Regions from separate parts of the Achromobacter sp. Root565 genome, predicted to be linked through region 2. Evidence: riboswitches for the same ligand, from Rfam matches in the RefSeq annotation. Region 2 holds a riboswitch; the other holds the start of a gene.
The links. Region 2 has a riboswitch for thiamine pyrophosphate ahead of ASD71_RS22575 (sodium:solute symporter family protein). Riboswitches for the same ligand answer to the same signal wherever they lie in the genome.

Region 1 (11,932 bases), on a different contig from region 2:
AGCTTATTTAGTTATTGCGTAAGGCAATATAAAAAACTGCACCATCCTGGATCACCGCTTCCCATTATCCGCACGAAACAGCCCGGATTTTCATTGCCCGGTAATAAATGACCGGGTCGCGGACAATCTAGCGGGCGATGTGGGAGGTCACGCTATATGAGGTGTCTGACACCCAGGTGAAATGACCTCAGGCTGGACGCAATGCCTCAAGGGTGTCAGACACCGGCCGAAATGACCTCAAGCTAGACGCAATGCCTCAAGGGTGTCAGACACCGGCCGCTGAGCAATAGTTTTTGCATTCAGCCGCGCAAATGCAAAAAAGCCGGCAGCGCTTGCGCGATACCGGCTTTCAGCCAAAAGGTGTCGGGAAACACCTTCTTGAATTCTCGACCACATGAAGTGGTCGGGGCGAGAGGATTCGAACCTCCGACTCCTGCGTCCCGAACGCAGTACTCTACCAGGCTGAGCTACGCCCCGATCTTGACTACTCATTTAGCGGTGCTCAGACCCGCTAAACGTTCACTGCACTTTCTTTACTGCACTTGCTTCACTGCTTTTTCACCTAGGCCATCTGACTGCTCAGATCGTTTCGGTGAACCTCGCCTGTGAATTTTTACCGCCGTTTTTTGCTAGCGATCTCTATTCACCGCGAAAGCGCAGAATTCTAACAGAGAATTTTGAAAAGGGGAAATGGGGTAGATCGAAAGGGCTTCGCGGGCCAGTTCGGCCTCGGCCACGGCGGCCAGGCGGGCGTGCTCCAGCGCGTCCGTGGCCTGGATGGCGGCGGCCACGGCGGCAAAGTCGGCGTCGCCCGTCTTGATGGCGTCGCGGATCAGTTGCTGCTGTTCGGGCGTGCCCACTTCCATGACACGGATCAGCGGCAGCGTGGGCTTGCCTTCGCGCAGATCGTCGCCGACGTTCTTGCCCAGCGCGGCGGCGTCGCCGCTGTAGTCCAGGACATCGTCGACCAGCTGGAACGCGGTGCCCACATGGCGGCCATAGGCGGCCGCGGCGGCCTCCTGCTCGGGCGTGGCGCCCGCCAGCACGGCGCCCACCTGGGCGGCGGCTTCGAACAGCTTGGCGGTCTTGTAGCGCACCACTTGCAAGTAGCGCTCTTGCGAGACGTCCGGGTCATGCACGTTCAGCAGTTGCAGCACCTCGCCCTCGGCGATCACGGTGGTTGCTTCGGACAGGATGCTCATGATGCGCATCGAGTCGGCCTCGACCATCATCTCGAACGAGCGCGAGTACAGGTAGTCGCCCACCAGCACGCTGGCCGCATTGCCGAACACGGCGTTGGCGGTCTCGCGGCCGCGGCGCAGATCTGATTCGTCCACCACGTCGTCGTGCAGCAGCGTGGCCGTGTGGATGAATTCCACCACGGCGGCCAGCAGTTGGTGATGGGTGCCTTCGTAGCCCAGGGCGCGCGCCACCATCAGCACCATGGCCGGGCGCATGCGCTTGCCGCCCGCCCCAATGATGTAGTCGCCGATCGTGCGGATCAGAACCACATCGGAATTCAGCCGCTCGCGGATAACCGCATCGACGGCTTTCATATCGTCAGCTATGGGGGCAATGAGCGCGGGGAGATTCAAGACGTATCCGACAAGTGTGAAGCGAGCCGCGTGACGGCTCTTACCGCTGGGCCCGCCAGCGGTCGGCGGGGGATTCGACCACGGATTATACGGGGAGTGCGCGGGAAATCCGGGCACGCATGCCGCAAGCGGCAGAGCCCGGCGCCACGGGCCCTGCCCCAGGTCGGATCCGCCGGCAGGCTCAGCGCCCGTACGGCAGCAGACCTCGCGCGGCCAGGTTGGCGTAAAGCGCGCGCACGCCAAAGGTCCAGGGCGGGATTTCGGTGGCCAACTGCACCTCGTTGACCAGCGCACCCAGGCGCTCCGAGGCAATGACGACCCGGTCGCCCGTCACGTGCGTGAAGCCCGAGCCCGGCCCCTTGCGATCCTTCGACGGCGAGAACATGGTGCCCAGGAACAGCATGAAGCCGTCGGGATACTGGTGGTGCGCGCCGAAGGTCTGGCGAACCAGATCCAGCGGGTCGCGGCTGATTTCGCGCATGTGACTGACGCCGTCCAGTTCGAAGCCGTCGGGGCCTTCGATGCGCAGCGAGACGTCGGCGTTGCGTACGCTGTCCAGCGTGAAGCCGCCGTCGAACAGCCGGATGAACGGACCGATGGCGCAGGAACCGTTGTTGTCCTTGGCCTTGGTCAGGAGCAACGCGCTGCGGCCTTCGATGTCGCGCAGGTTCACGTCGTTGCCCAGCGTGGCGCCAACCACCTCGCCCCGGCTGTCGACAGCCAGCACGATTTCCGGCTCGGGGTTGTTCCACTGCGATTCCGGCAGCACGCCGATCCGCGCCCCAAATCCCACGGACGCCATGGGCGGCGTCTTGGAGAAGACCTCGGCATCGGGACCGATCCCCACTTCCAGATACTGCGACCACTGGCCGCGCTCGACCATTTCGGCTTTCAGGCGGACGGCTTCGGGCGATCCCGGACGCAGCCGGGACAGATCGGAGCCGATCAGCGCCTGCATGCGCACGCGGATTTCCTCCGCGCGGCCGGCGTCGCCGCCCGCCTCTTCCTCGATCAGGCGTTCCAGCAGGCTGATGGCAAAGGTGACGCCCGCCGCCTTCACGGGCTGCAGATCGCACGGCGCCAGCAGGCGCGGCCCGTCCGCGCCTTGCAGCGTGGCAGCCATGAGGGCATGCGCGTCGCCCAGGGACTCGCCCTTGGCCTCGCGCGCCAACGAAACGCGGTCGGGATGGTCCAGCAGATCGGACACCGTCGGCACCGTGGCGGTGATGTCGATCACCTCACCCGCGCGGACAACGACCACGCTGGGTCCGCCGGCAGGATCGGGGCGCCACACGCGGCCCACGAGCAGGGCGTCGGGCAGGTCGGCAGGCAGCAGGTTGTTGTCGTTCATGGCGTCTCCTCGCTTGTGCCCGGTCAGTGGCGGGCGCGTGATTGTTTTGTGCCGGGCATGGCGAGACCAGTCTAGGAGACTTCATTTATCATGTCCAACATATTGCTTTTCAGTCCAACCTATTGGAATAATCGCCATCATGGCCGCCGATTACGACGTTCCCGCCATCCGCCGCGCGCACGACATCCTGCGCGTGCTGTCCGGCCGTCCCGCACCGGTGAAGGCCGCCGAACTCGCGCGAGCCTGCGAAATGCCCAAGAGCACGCTGTACCTGCTGCTCGACTGTCTTGAGCAACGCCGGTGGGTCGAACGCCAGGATGGCGGCTACATCATCGGACTGGAATTGATGGCGCTTGGCGCCGCCTACCTGCGGCACGATGGGCTGCAGGCGGCCTTTCACCAGGCCGCCGCCGGTTTCGTCGAGCGCTGCAACGAGGTCGTGCAGCTGGCGGCGCTGGATGGATTTGACGTGGTGTACCTGGCGCGGGAGGACGCGCGCCGCCCCGTGCGCCTGGTGTCCGACCTGGGCCTGCGGCTGCCCGCGCACGCCTGCGCGCTGGGCAAGGCGCTGCTGGCCAGCCTGCCGCCCGAGGACCTTGCCGCCCGGCTCCCCAAGACTCTGCCCCGCGTCACCGACCGCACGATCTCGGACCCCGCGCACCTGCACCGCGATCTCGACGACGCGCGGCGGCTCGGTTTGGCCCAGGAGCAGGAGGAGGTCGCCACGGGTCTGGTGTGCTTTGCGGCCTTTGTCGGTGTGACGCCGCTGGGCAAGCGGGTGGCGGTCAGCACGTCCATCCCCACCGACCGGCTGGACGACGCCCACCGGCAAGCGGCGATGGACGGCATCCGCCGGGTGGCGCGCGACATCGCGCTGCGTGTGATCCCGGGCGCATGAAGCCTTCACGCCACACCTAAGCCCTTAGCCTGCAACGGCTTTTTGACTTTCCAAAAGTCCCGGGCTAATATCTCGGATTCGGTCAGCAATGGCCGAATTACGTCGGTTGTTCGTGCACGCCGCCTGGCATCATCGGAAGTCCTGATTCAGCGGATTTTCGGCTAGTACAAGCGCTAGTACCAGCACTGGTACGGCAGGCCAGCACGGCATTCTTGCCCAGCAGGGCAGGCAGCTCGAACGAACCCATTTACCTATTTAAGGAATACCCCATGTACGCGGTCGTAAAAACCGGTGGCAAGCAGTATCGCGTTGCCGCTGGCGAAAAACTCAAGATAGAACAGATACCGGCTGACATTGGGCAAGAAATCACCCTGGACCAAGTGCTGTCCGTGGGCGAAGGCGACCAACTGAAAGTTGGCACGCCCCTCGTCTCCGGCGCCGTGGTCAAGGCAACGGTTCTTGCGCAAGGCCGCCACGACAAGGTCAAGATCTTCAAGATGCGCCGTCGCAAGCACTATCAGAAGCGTCAGGGCCACCGTCAGAACTACACCGAAATCCGCATCGAAGCCATCACGGCTTAAGAAGCGACTCGGTACCACTTAGCAGGAGCTAAACATGGCACAGAAAAAGGGCGGCGGCTCTACGCGGAACGGACGCGACTCAGAATCGAAGCGTCTGGGCGTCAAGGCATTCGGCGGCGAATTGATTCCCGCTGGTTCGATCATCGTGCGTCAGCGCGGTACTCGCTTCCACGCTGGCGTGAACGTCGGCATGGGCAAGGACCACACCCTGTTCGCGCTGATCGACGGCAAGGTTCAATTCGGCTTCAAGGGCGCATTGAACAAGCAGACCGTTTCGATCGTCGCTGCCGAGTAATTCGGATAGCGCGCCCGCGGACGCCAAGTCCGCGGTTGCAAACGATCTGGGACGCGGTCCGCCGCGTTTCCCGAACGGCAAAAGCCCTGTCGCGTGCGGCAGGGCTTTTTTGTTTGAAGGCAATTGGCGAGTAAGCTCTCGATTGCCTCCCGGCGGCTCCCCTGTAGGGACGCCCGCCCTCACCCACTACACGCGCAGACACCATGAAATTCGTAGACGAAGCCACCATTGAAGTGGTCGCCGGTAAAGGCGGCAATGGCGTGGCGAGCTTTCGCCGCGAAAAATTCATTCCCCGTGGCGGTCCCGACGGCGGCGACGGTGGCCGCGGCGGCACCATCTACGCGGTGGCCGATCGCAACATCAACACGCTGATCGACTTCCGCTACGCGCGCCTGCACCGCGCCAAGAACGGCGAAAACGGCCGCGGCTCGGACCAATACGGCGCAGCCGCTCCGGACATCACCCTGCGCGTGCCGGTGGGCACGATCATCCATGACGCCGACACCGGCGAAGTCCTGTTCGACCTGAACAAGCACGAGCAGCAAGTCGTGCTGGCCGCCGGCGGCCAAGGCGGCATGGGCAACATCCATTTCAAGTCCAGCGTGAACCGCGCGCCCAAGCAGTGGACGCCGGGCAAGGAAGGCGAGCACCGCTACCTGCGCATGGAACTGAAGGTGCTGGCCGACGTGGGCCTGCTGGGCCTGCCCAACGCCGGCAAGTCGACGCTGATCACCCGCATCTCCAACGCCAAGCCCAAGATCGCCGACTATCCGTTCACCACGCTGCATCCCAACCTGGGCGTGGTGCGCACGTCGCCGTCGCGCAGCTTCGTCGTGGCTGATATTCCGGGCCTGATCGAAGGCGCCTCCGAAGGCGCCGGTCTGGGCCACCTGTTCCTGCGCCATCTGGCGCGCACCCGCGTGCTGCTGCACCTGGTGGACGTGTCCACGCCCGACCCGGACGCGGATCCCGTCGAGCAGGCCGTCACGGACGCGCGCGCCATCGTCGAGGAACTGCGCCGCTATGACGCCGACCTGGCCGCCAAGCCGCGCTGGCTGATCCTGAACAAGCTGGACATGGTGCCCGATCCCGAGGACACCAAGCGCCGCTTCCTGGAACTCTACGGCTGGACCGGCCCGGTATTCGGCATCTCGGGCCTGTCGGGCGAAGGCACCCAGGACCTGATCTACGCGCTGCAGGACTACCTGGACGCCGAACGCGAGAAGGAACAACTTGCGCAGGATCAGGCCGAAGGCACCTACGTGGCGCCGGATCCCCGCTTCGACGAGACGCGCAGCGACGCTGACAAGCCGGCCGCGCCGCGCGGCGGTAACGAATAAGCCATAATCGCAGTCCTTTCGATTACGCTTTTTTTCGCCGCAGCCGGCCGCCATCATGTCTGCTGAATCACCCGCCGTTTCCGTCGTCACCCACGCCCAGCGCATCGTCGCCAAAGTCGGCTCATCGCTGGTCACCAACGAAGGCCGAGGCCTGGACCGCGCCGCCGTCGCGCACTGGGCCGCGCAGATCGCCGCCCTGCACAAGCAGGGCAAGCAGATCGTGCTGGTGTCCAGCGGCGCCATCGCGGAAGGCATGGCGCGTCTGGGCTGGCGCAAGCGCCCGTCGGTCATGCACGAACTGCAGGCCGCGGCAGCCGTGGGCCAGATGGGACTGTGCCAGGCCTACGAGGCCGCCTTCGCGGAACACGGGCTGCGCACCGCGCAGATCCTGCTGACCCACGAAGACCTGGCCGACCGCCATCGCTACCTGAACGCGCGCAGCACCCTGTTCGCCCTGCTGCGTCTGGGCGTCGTGCCCATCGTGAACGAAAACGACACCGTCGTGACCGATGAAATCCGCCTCGGCGACAACGACACGCTGGGCGCGCTGGTCACCAACCTGATCGAGGCCGACACGCTGGTCATCCTGACCGACCAGCGCGGCCTGTACGACTCGGATCCGCGCAAGAATCCGCAAGCCAAGTTCATCTCGCATGCCCAGGCCGGCGAACCCGCGCTGGAAGCCATGGCGGGCGGCGCGGGCAGCGGCATCGGCACCGGCGGCATGCTGACCAAGGTGCTGGCCGCCAAGCGCGCGGCCCACAGCGGCGCGCACACCGTCATCGCATCGGGCCGCGAACGCAACGTGCTGACGCGACTGGCCCAGGGCGAGTGCATCGGCAGCGAACTGCAGGCCGTCCTGCCGGTGTGGTCGGCGCGCAAGCAGTGGCTGGCTGATCACCTGCGCCTTCGCGGGCGTGTCGTGCTGGACGACGGTGCCGTGCAGGCACTGCTGCGCGAAGGCAAGAGCCTCTTGCCCATCGGCGTGACCGACGTCGAAGGCGAGTTCGGCCGCGGCGACGTCGTGGCGTGCGTGGACAGCCAGGGCCAGGAATGCGCCCGCGGGCTGATCAATTATTCGTCTGCCGACACGCGCCGCATCTTGCGCCAGCCGTCGTCGCAGATCGCGCGCATTCTGGGCAGCATGACCGAACCCGAGCTCATGCATCGGGACAATCTGGTGGTGCTGTAAGTCAGGCGCCGTCCATCCCCGAAGGCGCCCTGCCCGCGCCCTCGGGCAGCAGGATGTACCCCCAACCCCGCACCGCCAATAGCGGAAGTTCGATATTGAACCGGCGCGCCTTGCTGCGCAGCCGGGACACGACGACGTCCACGCGCCGCGCGCTGTCCAGGGGATCGCGCGCTTCCGCCGGAAAGAAGTTTTCGCGATGAAGACAGTGGCCCGGCGCATTGAACAACCGCACCAGCACGGCGCGCTCGCGAAGCGTGAGCGGCAGGCGTTGACCCGCGGGGCCCACCAGCACGCGTCCCGGCGACACGACGCGCCACGCCCCGGGTCCGCATCGCGCGCGCCGGTACAGGCTACGCAAGAGCGCATCCCATTCCAACGGCTCCGTGCCGGCCGGCACACAGGCGTCGACGCCCGCGTCCAGCGCCGCCGCGCGCTGGATCGCGGTGGCGCCACCGTCTTGCCACACCACCCGCGCGCCGGGCGCCGCGTGGCGCAAGCGGCCGATTAGATCGGCAATGCCAGCGCAAGGCCCCTGCAACGCGAGCAGATCCGGCGCGTCGTCAGGCAGGTGTTCCTGCAGCGCGTCCACCGATGCGAAGACGCGGGTGTCCCATTGAAATTGGCGCAGCACAGCGGCAAGCCGCCACCCCGCCACATTTTCAGATGGCATGATGAACACGCTGCCCCGCTCCCACATGCGACCGCCCCAGAAGTTATCACCCTAGTGTTATTTATATCCACCAACGTGACCGCCCCGCAAGCTTCAATCGCCGTGTGAAAACATTCTCAGACCGACTGAAGCATGCGCGTCTTCTTCGTGGCCACACGCAGAAGGCGCTCGCCCGCTTGGTGCGCATCTCCCAAAGTGCTATCGGCAGCTACGAAAGTGGTTTGCGGCATTCGAGCCGATCCGCGCGCAAGCTGGCGCAGGTGTTGAAGATCGAAGTCGAATGGCTGGAAACCGGCAAGGGTCCCATGGAGCTTCCCCTGGAAGCCTACGACTTGAGCAATACCTTGCCAGTATCAGGCGTTTCCGACGCGGCGCCGCGTCCCGGCGGCCGGCCCCGGCCCTTGGCGCCGTGGCCCTACCCCAATATTTCGCCCTCGCAGTTCGAATCGCTGACGCCTGACGAACGGGCAATGCTCGAAGCGTTGACCCAGACCTTCATCGAAACGACCCTGCTTCGCCGCGGCGTCAAGCCGCGCGGCCGCAAGATCGGCTGATTGCGAAACGCGCTGGCGGCCGTCGACGCGGAACCCGTCATCCCGCTCGTTTCCGGCCTGGCGCACACCATGCAAGCGCTTTCCCTTCCCGCCCAAAGTCGCGACGCAAAAAAACCCGGCTACAAGAGCCGGGTTTTTTGCGCGCCCTGAATCAGGGCTTGGCGGCGGGCGCAGGCGCGGGGGCCGTGCCACCTGCCGCGGGTGCGGCGTCGCCACGGATGCGGGCGGCGATTTCAGAGGCAGCCTGAGCCGAAGGCACGCCGAACGCCAGGACGCCGCGGTTGAGCGGTTCGCCGATCAGCGGCGCGGCAACCAGTTCCTGATCGATCACCAGGGCGAGCACGCTGCCGACGTTGGCGGTGCTGACGGTGGTGAGCTTGCGCGTACCGGCTTCGGAGAAACGCAGGCCAACGAAGTTCTGGCCTTGACGGTCGACCAGCGCGGCGGCATCGGTCAGGTCAGCGCGCGTGAGGACAGGCGTTTCCTGCAGATAGAGCTTGCCGTCCGGGAGGCTGACTTCACGCAGGCCGGCGCCGGGTTCGCGCTTGGCAAGATAGAAATCCACGCGCGCGGCGGTCGCGGGCGTGGCCGATTGCTGGCCTGCCTGAGGCGTGGCCGCGGCGTCGGACGTCTTAGTCGGGGCGGTCTTGCAACCCGCTAGCGCCAATGTCACGACAACGAGGGCGGGCGCCAAAGTGCGTAGGTTCAGTTGCATGCTCGATTCCTTCTTAAGTGGGCTGATGCCGAACGGTAAGACTCTAAGACTGTACACGCGGCGTGTGGAAAAAAGTGTACCGAACCTGCATGACGGTGTCTGCCTAGACTGAATCCAAATGTAAAGCAGTAATACCAGCCTGCTGGAAAAGCCCTATTTCTGCGGCTTGGCGGGTAGCGCGCAGATTGATGGCGGCACCGGGCGCACTTGGCTCTATACTTCGCGTTCACGCAGGGGTACTCGTCCCGCTTCAGGGCGGCGACGTGTTGAGAGAGTCCCTTCGTACCAGTACGGATAATGCCGATGCTGGGAGCGTATTCCCGCCGCGCGTCTTCGCACGCCTGGACGGGAGTCCATCCCGATCGGCTCCAACCACTCGCTTGGAGCTTTCCATGAACGCCAATCCCAAATTCCTGGCCGCTACCGCCGAAGTCGACGCGGCGGCCGTCGCACCGCTGCCCAAATCCCGCCGCGTGTATGAAGTGGGCTCGCGCCCCGACATCCGCGTGCCCTTCCGGGAAATCGAACAGGACGACACCCCGACGATGTTCGGCGGCGAAAAGAACCCGCCGCTGACGGTGTACGACTGTAGCGGTCCCTACACGGACCCCGAAGCCAAGATCGACATCCGCCGCGGCCTGCAGGAACTGCGACGCGCCTGGATCGATGAGCGCGGCGATACGGAGCTGCTGTCCGGCCCGACCAGCGAGTACGGCAAATCGCGTCTGACCGACCCCAAGCTGACGGCAATGCGCTTTGACCTGCAACGCCCGCCGCGCCGCGCAAAATCGGGCGCTAACGTGTCGCAGATGCACTACGCGCGCCGCGGAATCATCACGCCTGAAATGGAATACGTGGCCATCCGGGAGAGCCTGCGCCGCGAACACTACCTGCAAACGCTGCGCGACAGCGGCCCCGACGGCGAGAAGATGGTCAAGCGCCTGCTGCGCCAGCATCCGGGCCAATCGTTCGGCGCATCGATTCCCGCCGCGATCACGCCGGAATTCGTGCGCGACGAAATCGCCCGCGGCCGCGCGATCATTCCGGCCAACATCAATCACCCGGAAGTGGAACCGATGGCCATCGGCCGCAATTTCCTGGTGAAGATCAACGCGAACATCGGCAATTCCGCGGTCAGCTCGGGCATCGGCGAGGAAGTGGAAAAGATGACGTGGGCGATCCGCTGGGGCGGCGACACGGTGATGGACCTGTCCACGGGCAAGCACATCCACGAAACCCGCGAATGGATCATCCGCAACTCGCCGGTGCCGATCGGCACGGTGCCGATCTACCAGGCGCTGGAGAAGGTGGACGGCAAGGCCGAGGACCTGACCTGGGAGATCTTCCGCGACACGCTGATCGAGCAGGCCGAGCAAGGCGTGGACTATTTCACGATCCACGCAGGCGTGCGTCTGCCGTTCATTCCGATGACCGCGGACCGGATGACGGGCATCGTGTCGCGCGGCGGCTCGATCATGGCGAAGTGGTGCCTGGCGCATCACAAGGAGAGCTTCCTGTACGAACGCTTCGAAGAGATCTGCGAGATCATGAAGGCGTACGACGTGAGCTTTTCGCTGGGCGACGGCCTGCGCCCGGGCTCGGGCTACGACGCAAACGACGAGGCGCAATTCGCCGAACTGAAGACGCTGGGCGAGCTGACACAGGTAGCCTGGAAGCACGATGTGCAGGTGATGATCGAAGGGCCGGGGCATGTGCCGATGCAGATGATCAAGGAAAACATGGAGCTGCAGCTGGAACACTGCCACGAGGCGCCGTTCTATACGCTGGGGCCGCTGACGACGGACATCGCCCCTGGCTACGACCACATCACGTCGGGCATCGGCGCGGCACTGATCGGCTGGTACGGCACGGCGATGCTGTGCTACGTGACGCCGAAGGAACACCTGGGCTTGCCGAACAAGAAGGACGTGAAGGACGGCATCATCACGTACAAGATCGCGGCGCATGCGGCCGACCTTGCGAAGGGACATCCAGGCGCGGCGATCCGCGACAACGCGCTATCGAAGGCGCGGTTCGAGTTCCGTTGGGATGATCAGTTCAACCTGGGACTGGATCCGGATACGGCGAAGGAGTTTCATGACGAGACCTTGCCGAAGGATTCGATGAAGGTGGCGCACTTCTGCTCGATGTGCGGGCCGCATTTCTGCAGCATGAAGATCACGCAGGACGTGCGGGATTATGCGGCGGCTCAGGGAGTTAGCGAGAAAGAGGCGCTGGCGAAGGGGATGCAGGAGAAGTCGGTGGAGTTTGTAAAGAAAGGGAGTGAGGTTTATCACCGGCAGTGAGTTGCTGGCGGGGGATGATGTTGATGGAGTGTGGGGGTTGCGGCTTGCGGCTTGCGAGCTTGCGGCTTGCGGCGGATCGGGTTCTTTAGACGCCCGGCGCGGCGTGGGCCTGGGGCGGGCGGGGCTCCGATTGCGGTCCGGAGCCTTCGCTCCGGACTACCCCGTCCTCAACCTCGTCCGCCTTCGGCTCCCTTCGGTTTCCGTCGGGCGCATCTGAACGCCCCGCCCGCCCCAGGCCCACGCCGCACCGGGCTTTGTTGGTTTGATCTTCACGGGGGCCGGGGCGAGTTGGGTTCTTTAGGTTCTTGCCCACGGCGGAGTGGAAGAGAAGCGTCTTACGGTGCCCGCCCCCAGCCGGCCGCGCGGGCGGCCTTTGGGGGCTTACGCGCTGTCTTGCGTCGTGGTGAGGACGCTTCGCGAGTGGCAGCTTTCGGG
Region 2 (11,932 bases):
GGATCAGCACCGTCGTCACCACCGGCACAAACGCCGCCAGCAAGAACGATTCCAGCAGGAACGTCGGCTTGTCCCCCGGCGCGGGGAAGAAGAACAGCCCGGCGATCAGCCCCGTGATGGTGGCCGTGGTCGCGGTGAAACCATCGTGTTTGCGGCTGAACAGCCCATAGAACACCGGGAAGGCGGCGGCCGAGCACAGCAGGTCGGCCAGCAGGAACAGGTACAGCACGCTGTAGCCTTGCGACGCCACGATCATCACGGGGATCGCCATCAGCAGCACCAGCCAGCGCGCCAGGCGCTTCATGGTGGCGCCGCCAGCGTTCGGCATCAGGCGGCGCAGGTCCACCGCGATGATGCTGGACACCGCGCTGATGGCGGTGTCGGCGGTGCTCATGACCAGGGACAGGCCCAGCGGGATCAGGGCGATGACGAACCACGCCGGGGCGTGCGGCATGATCACGCTGAACAGCGCAATCGAGCTGTCGCCCTCGGGCGCCAAGCCGACGAAGGCAAGGCCGAACAGCCCCATCAGAAAGATGAACGGCGCCACCAGCACGCCGCCCAGCAGAAAACCGTTGCGCATGGTGCGGGTGTCTCGAGCGGCGTAGATGCGCTGCCAGTTGCCCTGGTGGAAGATGCCGGTCAAGAGGATGGCGACAAAGAAGGTCAGCCCGGCCTTCACGCCCACCGGGTCGGTCAGATCCAGCAACTGCGGGGCCTTGGCCTGCAGCGCTTGAATGGTCGGCAACGTGCCGCCCGCCGCCTGCCAGCCCACGACGCACAGCACCACCAGCAGCGGCACGATGATCATCATCTGCACCTGATCGGTGAAGATGGACGAGCGCAGGCCGCCGTAGGTGGTGTAGAGCAAGGTCGTCCCCATCACGATGGCCGCGGTGGCCCACAGAGGCACGGGCGCCAGCATCGCGACCAGCTTGGCAATGGCCGTGACCTCTGCCGAGAGCGCGATGAACAGGTAGAACAGCATGATGAAAAGCGCCAGGCCATACATGGGCCGGCCGTAGCGCGCCATCAGGAATTCCGTCAGCGTGTGGCCGTGCGGGATCAGCTCGCGCATGCGCCGTCCCAGCGGAATCATCACCAGGCGCGGCGACATCGACCCCAGCGCGTAGCCAATCACGGCGGCCAAGCCGCCCCACGTGGCGGCCTGCGCCGGCGAAAAGAGAATCCATGCGCCCAGCGTGGACGCCATCAGCGTGAGGATCGTGCCAAAGGACCCCTGGCTGTTGCGCGCGACGATGTAGTCTTCGAGGGTGCTGCGCTTGCGCCGCGTGTACAGCACGCTGGCCAGGGCGAAGCCGCCCGAGAACAGCAGCAGCCATATCAGGGCGGTGGTTTGGGTCAACATGAAGGTCGGTCCTCCCGCGCGCGGCCTGGGGCCGGACGCGTAACGCGGCAGCCCGCCGTCAGGGAGGCCGCAAGATGAATGGAATCAGGGAGGGCGCGCGAGACTTGCGGAGTCCTTCCCTTCGCCGGCATTACCCGGATCAGGTTCAAAGGGTTACCGCGTTGACGCGGAATCTCAGCCCATACAGGGCTCCCCCAGGAATTGCCGCAAGGTTAGGAGAGCGGCGCGGCGATGTCAACGCGCAGCGGGGAAGGCGCCGCCCGGCGCCCGGTTTTATGCTAAGTTCGCCCGCTTGCGGCACCCGAGGGCGTGCCGGACGCGGCATTGATGACGCAACTGATGACGCAATCGACGAGCTGATCGCCATGATGCACCTGAACCTGTTCATTTTCGGCTGCGGCCACCATCGCGCGGCCTGGCGCCACCCGGACTCGGCGGCCGAGCGGCTGGGCGACATCAGCTACTACGAAAACCTGGCTCGCACGGCCGAGCGCGGGAAGCTGGACGCCATTTTCTTTGCCGACGGCCAGTCGATGGACAACATCGGCGACGGTCCGCGCTGGTATCTTGAACCCCTCACCACGATGGCGGCGATCGCCCGCGCCACCTCGCGCATCGGCCTGATCAGCACGGTGTCCAGCACGTTCTTCACGCCATTTCATGCGGCGCGCATGGTGGCCTCGCTGGACCACATTTCCGGCGGCCGCATGGGCTGGAACGTGGTGACGTCGATGTTCGATGCCGAAGCGCGCAACCACGGCTACGAAGCCATGCCCGGCCACGACTGGCGTTACGCCCGCGCCGAGGAATTTGTCGACGTCGCGCTGCGGCTCTTCGACTCGTGGGACGACGACGCGCTGGTCATCGACCGCAACGGCCACTTCGGCGTGCCGGACCGCCTGCACAAGATAGACCATCATGGCGAGCATTTCCTGGTGGACGGCCCGCTCACGGTGCCGCGTCCGCCGCAAGGGCATCCGGTGCTGTTCCAGGCGGGCGCCTCGGACCAGGGCCGCGATCTGGCGGCGCGCCGCGCGGAGGCCATCTATGCGGTGGCCTACGACCTGCCGGCCGCGCAGTCCTACTACCGCGACATCAAACAGCGCGTGCGGGCGGCGGGCCGCGACGCCTTTGTGCCGATCATGCCGGGCCTCGTGACCTATGTCGGCTCGACCGAGGCCGAAGCCCGCGCCAAGCAGCGCGAACTGGACGAGCTGCTGCCCGCGGACGCCTCATTGCGCCAACTGGGCACGTTCGTCTTGCAGGATTGTTCGGGCTGGGAACTGGACGCGCCCGTGCCGCCCCTGCCCCCGTTGTCCGCGTTCACCGGCCCCAAGGGCCGTTACGGGACCATCCTGCGCATCATCGAAACCGAACAGCCCACCGTGCGCCAATTGCTTGGCCGGCTGGCCGCGGGCGGCGGACATTGCACGATGGTGGGCACGCCGGAGCAAATCGCTGACCGGATGGAACACTGGTTCAGGAACGAAGGCGCCGATGGCTTCAACCTGATGCCCCCGTCGCTGCCGGGCGGCATCGACGACTTCGTGGAGCAGGTGGTGCCGGTGCTGCAACAGCGCGGGCTGTTCCGTAAAGACTACGAACACGCCACGCTGCGCGGGCATCTGGGCCTGCAAAGACCGGGCCGCTGACAGGGCTGACGCCGGACCGAAAGGTGCCGAGCGGATCAGCCCGTCTGGGTCAGCGGTTCGCGCTTGGTGTCGGGGATAGGTTCCCGGAGGGCCGGATGCGAACGGCCGTTGCGGCCGGCGCGCGGGTGGCGATCCAGTCGTAAAGGCGGACGCCAGGCTCGCGCATCAAGGCGGTGACGATGCCGGTGAGCACCAGCCCCACGACGATAAAGAGCAGCCAGGCCATCACGACGCACCGTTGCAGATTGCGGTAGCCAGGCCGCAGGTGCTTGATCGGCACTTCCGCGCACCAAACCCGATAAATTCGCGGGCTGCCGCGCACTGCCTGATCTTGTCGTTAATCATGATGTCGCACATACAAAAGCCGTCGCCGCGGTGATGCAGGACTGCCCCGCGGCGAATATTAAAAAATGTAATGTAGCGTAGATTATGTTCCAGCAAGCCGCACGAAACGGGGTGAAATCAAAATCATCGCGACTACCTGGCCGGCTCGTCACGCCGGCAGCAAGCCCCGGCCGCCGGGCATTGTCGCGGCAGCTACAACGAAGGCAGCTACAAGTTGGGATATTTGCCCACGATCTCCAGCACGCCGTTGATCACGAACTGCACGCCCATGCAGACCAGCAGAAAGCCCATGACGCGCGAAATGGCCTCGACGCCGCTCTTGCCGATCACGGCAACGATGCGGCCCGCAAAATGCAGGCAGATCCAGAACAGCAGCCCCAGCAGCGAAAACACGATGACCGGGGTCACGGCCACCACCCAGCGCGCATAGTCAGGTGCGATGGCCGTATCGACCGACGACGCGCCGCTGATGATCATCGCAATCGTGCCGGGCCCCGCCGTGCCCGGCAACGCCAGCGGCACGAAGGCGATGTTGGGGCTTGGGTGCGCGAGCGCGTCGGCCGCGGCTTCGGCCTCCAGCGCGCGCGGCTGGTCCGACGGAAACAGCATGCTGAAGCCGATGCTGACCACGATCAGCCCGCCCGCGATGCGCAGCCCGGGAATGGAAATGCCGAAGGTGTGCATCAGCAGCGCGCCAGCGTAATACGTCACCAGCATGATGCCGACAACGTAGAACGCCGCCTGGGTCACCTGCTTCTGCCGTTCCTTGAACGGAATCTGCTGGCCGAGCGACAGCAGCAGCGTCATGGACGTCAGCGGATTGGCCAGCGGCAGCATGAGCGCCAGACCCAGGCTGACGAGCTTGCCCAGTTGAATCAGTTCATCGATCATGACCGCTCGCTAAAGTATGCGCGCCGTCTACTCTACCTCACGCGGCCCGGTAATTCCGTCAACGAGCCACGGCCAAGCGGCCGATCCGGCACGCGGCCCACGGTGAACGCCCTGCGGCCAACGCGTCCAGCATCGGCTTGGCTAATCATCAGCATCCATTAAACTGATGCAATTCCCGCAGCGGGCCGCGCTGCCTAGCATACAAGCGCCCGCTGCCTGCGGCTTTGCCGCGGCGCATTGCCATTGCCACCCGGAGTTTCCTCTTGACCGACCTCTATCAATTCAGCCGCGGCACCGCCCCGCTGCTGATCTCCATTCCCCACCTCGGCAGCCAGATCCCCGACGCGCAGCGTCCGCACATGACCGATGTTGCCCTGCAATCCGGCGACACCGACTGGCATCTGGACACCCTGTATCAGTTCGCCCAGGCGCTGGGCGCGTCCGTGCTGGGCGCGCGCTATTCGCGTTACGTCGTCGACCTGAACCGACCGCCCAACGACGAAAGCCTGTACCCTGGGCAGACCAAAACCGGCCTGTGTCCCACCCAGGCGTTTCGCGGCGATGCGCTGTACCAGAACGACGCCGTGCTGACCGACGCGGAGCGCGCTCAGCGCCTGGACGCGTACTGGAAGCCGTATCACGCCAAGCTGCGCGAGGAAATCGACCGCATCAAGGCCGAGCACGGCACGGTGCTGCTGTGGGAAGCGCACTCGATCGCCAGCGTCCTGCCGCGCCTATTCGAGGGCAAGCTGCCCGACCTGAACATCGGCACGTCCGACGGCGCCTCCTGCGCGCCCGACATCCTGGCCGCCGTGCATGAGCAGTTGAACGGCTGCACGGATTACACCTGGGCCGTCAATGGCCGCTTCAAGGGCGGCTACATCACGCGTCACTACGGGTCGCCGGCCGACAACGTCCACGCCATCCAGCTCGAAATGTGCCAGTCCACCTACATGGACGAAACGCACCCGTACGGCTATCGCCCCGATCTGGCAGACAAGGTCATTCCGGTGGTCGAAGGCATGGTGACCGCTGCGTTGCGCCAGACCACCGCGCGCCAGCGCTAAGCCCATTCCAAACGCCGCCGGATGCCCACGCCATGAACCGTTTTTCGTTCAGCAGCACGGAAAATTATCCAGAATGGAACCTGCTGTTGACGTGGGTAGCCGTGGTGGAAGCGGCGTCGGTCTCGGGTGCGGCGCGACTGCTGGGATTTTCGCAGGCGGCGGTGTCGCAGCGGATCAAGCAGCTTGAAGCCGCCATGTCGACCGAACTGCTGGACCGCAGCACCCGCCCCGCCCGGCCCACGCCGGCGGGCGAGCTGCTTTTTGAACACGCGGCGCGGCTGCTGGCGCAGGCCGGCGACATGACCGAAAGCGTGCGCAACCTTAGCCGGGCCAAGCGCAACATCGTGCGCTTCGGCTGCGTGGACTCGTTTGCCGGCACGCTGGGGCCAACGCTGATCCACGGCCTGTCCGGCGCGTCGCGCCAGATCCGGCTGTGGTCGGGCATCACGCCCGTGCTGGACAAGCAGCTCGAAGACCGGCAACTGGACCTCGTCGTCACCACCAGCGCGTCGGCGGGCAAGCCCACTATCCGCAAATACAGCCTGTTCAGCGAACCCTACGTGCTGATCGTGCCGCGCTCGATGAGCATGGACCGGATCGACACGTTGAAGGAACTGGGCCAGCGCGCCCAGTTCATCCGCTACAGCGCGCGCTCGTTCATCGGCGCCGAGATCGACCGGCTGGTCGAGTCACACGGCGTGATGATCGAGCGCACTTACGAATTCGACAATACCGATCCGTTGCTCAGCCTGGTCACGGCCGGGCTGGGCTTTGGCATCAGCACGCCGCTGTGCATCTGGCAGTCGCGCCATTTCCTGGACCAGTTGCGCGTGCTGCCGCTCGCGCCCTTCCTGGGCGCGACGCGGGCCGACGATCCCGCCCTGTCGCGCACGCTGTATCTGGCCGCGCGCCAGCAGGAGGTGGGCAAGCTGCCCTCTGAAGCACGCGACGTGATCCTGATGGCCATGGAGCGCTTGATCCAGAAGGAACTTGCCCCGGCGCTGGGGCTGCCGCCGGCCACGCTGTGGCGCAGCCTGCGGCGCTAACGCCCCACCCTCACGACAGCGACGACGTCAGCGCCGGCACGGCCTCGAACAGGTCGCCGACCAGACCGTAGTCCGCCACGCCGAAGATCGGCGCGTCGCCGTCCTTGTTGATGGCGACGATGACCTTGGAGTCCTTCATTCCCGCCAGATGCTGGATGGCGCCCGAGATCCCGACGGCCACGTACAGTTCCGGCGCGACGATCTTGCCGGTCTGGCCGACCTGCCAGTCGTTGGGCGCATAGCCCGCGTCGACGGCCGCGCGCGAGGCGCCCAGCGCCGCGCCCAGCTTTTCGGCCAGCGGATCCAGCAGCTTGAAGTTTTCCGCGCTGCCCAGGCCGCGTCCGCCCGACACCACCGCGCGCGCGCCGCCCAAGTCGGGGCGTTCGGACACCGCGATCTCGCGGCTGATGAAGCGCGACAAGCCCGCCCCCGCCACGGCCTCGACCGCTTCCACCGTGGCGCTGCCGCCCTCGGCTGACACCGCGTCAAAGGCCGTGGGGCGGATCGTGGCCACGACCACCGGATAGCCGCTCTTGACCGTCGCGATCGCGTTGCCGGCATAGATCGGACGCTTGAACGTATCAGGCGCCAGCACCTCGATGACGTCCGAGACCTGCGCCACGTCGAGCAAGGCGGCAATGCGCGGCGCCACGCCCTTGCCCTGCGCCGTCGCGGCCAGGAAGACGTGCGAATACCCAGCGGCAACCGCCACCGCCTGCGCGGCCACGGTTTCCGGCAGACCGTCGGCAAGCTGCGGCGCCTGCGCCAGCAGCACCTTTTCCACCCCGGCCACCCGCGCAGCGGCCTCGGCGACCGGCTGCGCGTCCCCGCCCGCGATCAGCACGTGGATCGGCATGGCCAGCCGGGCGGCAGCGGCGATGGCGTTGAGCGTGGCGCCGTTCAGCGCCCGATTATCGTGTTCGGCAATAACGAGGACAGTCATCAGATCACCTTGGCTTCGTTCTTCAGTTTGTCGACCAGCGCGGCCACGTCGGCGACCTTGATGCCGGGCGCGCGCGCCGCCGGTTCCTCGACGCGCAGCGTTTGCAGGCGGGACACGGGATCCACACCCAGCGCGTCCGGCGTTTCCACGTCCAACGGCTTTTTCTTGGCCTTCATGATGTTGGGCAACGTGACGTAGCGCGGTTCGTTCAGGCGCAGGTCCGCCGTGACGATGGCGGGCAGCGTCAGTTCCACCACTTCCAGGCCGCCGTCCACCTCGCGCGTGACGCGCGCCGTGCCTTCGCCGATGGCGATGGCGCTGGCGTTGGTGGCCTGCGGCCAGCCCAGCAGGGCCGCCAGCATCTGGCCGGTCTGGCAGGCGTCGTCGTCGATGGCCTGCTTGCCCAGGATCACCAGCGCGGGCGCTTCCTTGTCCACGACGGCGCGCAGCAGCTTGGCGACTTCCAGCGGCTGCAACGCGGCATCCGTCTGCACCAGCACGCCACGGTCGGCGCCGATGGCCAGCGCCGTGCGCAACGTCTCCTGCGACTGCGCCGTGCCGCAAGACACGGCCACGACCTCGGCAGCCGCGCCCTGCTCTTTCAGGCGCACGGCCGCCTCGACGGCGATTTCATCGAACGGGTTCATCGACATCTTGACGTTGCCGATGTCCACGCCGCTCTGGTCGGCCTTGACGCGCACGTTGACGTTGTAGTCAACCACGCGCTTGACCGCGGCAAGTACCTTCATGGAAACACTCCTGAGTGAAAGGAATCAACGGCCGTTCCCGCGTCGTGGCGGGGACGGCTGCAGGTTGGTCAGTTCGGGACGCTTCCCTGGACGGTGATGTCCAGGATCACGGCGAAGTCGCTTTGCGTGGCTGCAGTGCGGGGGTTGGCGCCGCGCGACATCTGGTATTCCTCCGACGTCACCACGAGCCGCGTGACGTCGCGCCCGTCCGCGCCGGCCGGCAGCGAACCGACCTCGCAGCAACCGGACGCCACGTCCGAACACGTCACCGATGCCACCGCAGCACCACGCAAGACAAAGAGATTCAGCACCCGCACGGCTCCGCCGACCAAGGTCGATTGCAGCAACGCGTCGCCGCCAAACGCAGCCGGCTCGAGGGGCCGCAATGCCACGGCGACACCCTCGCCTTGCAGCATCACCCCCTCGCCCGCCAGCACGACCGACACGCGGTCAAACCCCGGAAAGCGCGAATACGGCCCGTCGCGTTCGATATCGGCGATGCTCACGCGCCACCGTCCAGCCGGATCGGCCGCCAGCGTGCGCGTGACGCCTCCTCCGTTCTTCCACGGCTCGGGCGGCAACGCGAGCCAGCTGGCGCGCACCGGACCGCGCGAATCAGGAAACTGCGCCAAGGCCGTACTTCCCGGTCAAGAGCGCGCCGCGCTGAAAGCGCCCCAATTCATAAGGCGTAAGCGACACGTCGGTCGCCAGGCCCAGGGCCTCTTGCGCCAGCACGCGGCCCACCGTGGGCGACAGCTTGAAGCCGTGACCCGAGAACCCAAAGCCCACGATCAACCCTTCGACGCCCGGCACGCGGCCCAGCACGGGGTTCCAGTCGGGCGTCACGTCGTAGACGCCGGTCCAGGAAGACGCCAGCCCGGCGGTCTCATACGCGGGGAAGCGGTCCGCCACCTGCGCACCCACCTCGGCCACGTAGTCCAGCGGAATATCACCCTGCTCAGCATCGCTCTTTTGCAGCGCCTCGCCGACAATTCCTTCACTGACCAGCATCTGGTTGCCGCCGTAGCTGCGGCAATACAGCATGCCGGGCGAGGCCAGGTCCTTGAAGACCGGCATCGAATACGTGTAAGGCGCAGCCTCGCACTCCAGCGCCAGCACGGCATGGCGCTCCGGCACGACGGGCATGGCGACGCCCGTCCAGCCGGCAAGCTCCGGTGTCCAGATGTTCTGCGTGCTGATGACGAGCGGCGCGCTGTAGTCGCCTTCGGATGTCACCACGCCCGTCACGCGGCCGTTGTCGATGATCAGGCGCTGGACGTTGACGTTTTCGCGGATGGTGACGCCGCGGCGGCGGGCGCCGCGCGCGAAGCTGGTGGCCACCAGATACGCGTCGGCAAAGCCCGCCTCCGGCTCATAGCCGATCAGCGCAGCGTTGTCGAAGGACGCGATGGGCAGCAGCTCGCGCGCCTGCGCGGCATTCAGCAATTCCAGCGCGATGCCCTGCGCCGCTTGCTGGGCCAGCGCGCCGCGCAGCGGTTCCAGCTTGTCGTCGTCGGCGGCGGTGATCAGGTAGCCGCATTTGACCAGGCCGCACGAGGCCTCTTCGTCGCCCAGATAGCTGGCGAAATTGTTGAACACGCTCCAAGAACGCTGGGCCAGCTCCACGTTCTCGCGCACAGAATAGTGCGTGCGCAGGATGCCGGACGACTGCGACGTAGTGCCCGCGCCGATGGTCTCGCGGTCCAGCACCAGCACGTTCTTCGCGCCGAGTTCGGCCAGGTGAAACGCCACCGAACTGCCGATCACGCCGGCACCAATCACGATCACGTCATAACTTTTCACGACAAGGCTCCAAGGACAAGTGCGGCGAGTGTGGACCCGCCTTTTCGGAGCCGCCGCAATATAAGCGCCGCGAATACTTAATAAAAGCGTTCTGGAAAGGTGCGCCCGCGATCAGGCGGCCGCGCCAACCGCGCCTCGGATCGCCTCGGCGTCCTTGCCCGGCGGCAGGCCGAACATCCGCCGGTACTCGCGGGTGAACTGCTGGGCGCTTTCATAGCCCACCGCAAACGCCGCGCTGCTGGCCGTCGCGCCTTCGGCGGTCATCAGCCGGCGCGCCTCGATCAGGCGCAGCTGCTTCTGGAACTGCAACGGCGACAGCGACGTGGCCGCCCGAAAGTGCTGGTGGAACGACGACGGGCTCATGCCGGCCGCCGCCGCCAGCCGCTCGACCGGCAGCGGCTGCGCAAACTCGGCGCGAAGCACCGCGACCGCGCGTGCAATGCGCTGGGCGGCGCTGCCCGGCCAGCCAAGCTGGCGGATCGCCTGCCCGTGGCGGCCGGTCAGCAGCCAATAGTGCATTTCCCGCACCAGCTGCGCCTGCAGGACCGGCAACGCCGACGGCCGTTCGACCAGTCGCAACAGGCGCAGCGCGGCGTCGGCGACCTCGGCGTCGGTCTGTTCCACCCGGACGGGCGCGCCCGGGTCCACCGGCCCCACCTTCATTTCCAGGGCCAAGTCGCCAATCACGGCCAGATCCAGGTCCAGTACCAGCGAAAAGTACGGCTCTCCGGGGCTGGCCCGCGTGATCTGGCTGACAGTGGGCACATCGGCCGTGATCAGCAGCGAATCGCCGGCACTGAAGTCGAACGTGTTCGCGCCGAGCGCCACGCGCTTGGCGCCCTGCAGCACCAGGCACGCGAGCGGCCGCGAGATCGCGTAGTCCAGCCCGGTGGGCTGCAACGCACGGATGACGGCCAACCCCGGAATGGGCGTTTGTGCCACGCCCGCCGGACCGGCGTGGGCTTGCGCGTAACGGCTCGCGGCGGCGCGCAAGGTGTCGTTGAGCAACGTGTCGGTCATGGGGAGGGATCACCAAGGGTTTGCCACCGGGCCATCGTAATGGGTTCCCGCGCGCCGGGACGCTCATTTGGAGGATCAGGCCAACAACGCCCAGGTTCAGGCAAAGGCGATCCGGTGCATCCGCCACAGAATGAACCCTCACCGAATACCACCAAGGAGCCTTTTCATGAGCACGATTTCTCTTGTCACCGGTTCGAGCCGCGGCCTGGGCCGCAGCGCCGCCCTGGCCCTCGCCCGCAGAGGCAACGACGTCGTCATCACCTACCAGAGCCGCGCGGCGCAGGCCGACGAAGTCGTCGCCGAGATCGAGCGGCTGGGCGGCAAGGCCGTGGCGCTGCAGCTGGATGCGGGCAATGTGGCCGCCTTTCCAGACTTCGTCGCGCGGCTGCGGACGGCGCTGGCCCAAACGTGGCAGCGTGACACCTTCGATCACCTGGTCAACAACGCGGGACATGGCGACATGGCGCCGATTGCCGACATGAGCGTGGCAGCGTTCGACAAGCTGATCGACGTGCACTTCAAGGGCGTGTTCTTTCTGACGCAAAGCCTCCTGCCGCTGCTGTCCGACGGCGGCCGCATCGTGAACCTGTCCAGCGGCCTGACGCGCGTGTCGGCGCCGGGCTGGGCCGCGTATGCGGCGGCCAAGGGCGCCGTCGAGGTGCTGACGGTCTACCTGGCCAAGGAACTCGGCCACCGCGGCATCGCCGTCAACGCGGTGGCGCCGGGCGCCATCGAGACGGACTTTCTGGGCGGCGCAGTGCGCGACACGCCCGAATTCAACAAGGCCTTCGCGGACATGACCGCGCTAGGCCGCGTGGGCGTGGCCGACGATATCGGGCCGATGATCGCCAGCCTGCTGTCCGAAGACAACCGATGGGTCAACGCCCAGCGCATCGAGGTGTCGGGCGGCCAGGGCATCTGACGCGCGCGGCACCACACCGGGCCGCCTCCTTGCGCGGCCCGAACGGGTCTCCCCTTGTAGAAGTGCGGCTCTTTAAGCGCCGCTGATGTTGACCATCGCCGTTCCTTATATTCATGCCGCCGCCG

Region 1: it holds a riboswitch for thiamine pyrophosphate, as region 2 does, so the genes downstream of both, thiC (phosphomethylpyrimidine synthase ThiC) here and ASD71_RS22575 (sodium:solute symporter family protein) in region 2, are expected to answer to the same signal.

What each region holds. Positions count from the first base shown of each region.
Region 1 covers NZ_LMGO01000001.1:811,457-823,388, forward strand. Annotated here, with positions in the region: tRNA gene ASD71_RS03595 (tRNA-Pro) at 401-477, opposite strand; gene ispB (octaprenyl diphosphate synthase) at 630-1,595, opposite strand; gene ASD71_RS03605 (fumarylacetoacetate hydrolase family protein) at 1,777-2,946, opposite strand; gene ASD71_RS03610 (IclR family transcriptional regulator) at 3,086-3,844, shown strand; gene rplU (50S ribosomal protein L21) at 4,114-4,425, shown strand; gene rpmA (50S ribosomal protein L27) at 4,460-4,720, shown strand; gene obgE (GTPase ObgE) at 4,924-6,060, shown strand; gene proB (glutamate 5-kinase) at 6,116-7,252, shown strand; gene ASD71_RS03635 (winged helix-turn-helix domain-containing protein) at 7,254-7,922, opposite strand; gene ASD71_RS03640 (helix-turn-helix transcriptional regulator) at 8,048-8,476, shown strand; gene ASD71_RS03645 (hypothetical protein) at 8,628-9,191, opposite strand; TPP riboswitch at 9,414-9,520, shown strand; gene thiC (phosphomethylpyrimidine synthase ThiC) at 9,584-11,497, shown strand.
Region 2 covers NZ_LMGO01000006.1:242,610-254,541, reverse strand. Annotated here, with positions in the region: gene ASD71_RS22575 (sodium:solute symporter family protein) at 1-1,369, opposite strand, end outside; TPP riboswitch at 1,469-1,575, opposite strand; gene ASD71_RS22570 (LLM class flavin-dependent oxidoreductase) at 1,735-3,021, shown strand; gene ASD71_RS28075 (hypothetical protein) at 3,071-3,301, opposite strand; gene ASD71_RS22565 (MarC family NAAT transporter) at 3,574-4,257, opposite strand; gene hutG (N-formylglutamate deformylase) at 4,521-5,324, shown strand; gene ASD71_RS22555 (LysR family transcriptional regulator) at 5,357-6,370, shown strand; gene ASD71_RS22550 (electron transfer flavoprotein subunit alpha/FixB family protein) at 6,381-7,313, opposite strand; gene ASD71_RS22545 (electron transfer flavoprotein subunit beta/FixA family protein) at 7,313-8,062, opposite strand; gene ASD71_RS22540 (HutD family protein) at 8,131-8,694, opposite strand; gene ASD71_RS22535 (FAD-binding oxidoreductase) at 8,678-9,865, opposite strand; gene ASD71_RS22530 (AraC family transcriptional regulator) at 9,977-10,885, opposite strand; gene ASD71_RS22525 (SDR family oxidoreductase) at 11,052-11,807, shown strand.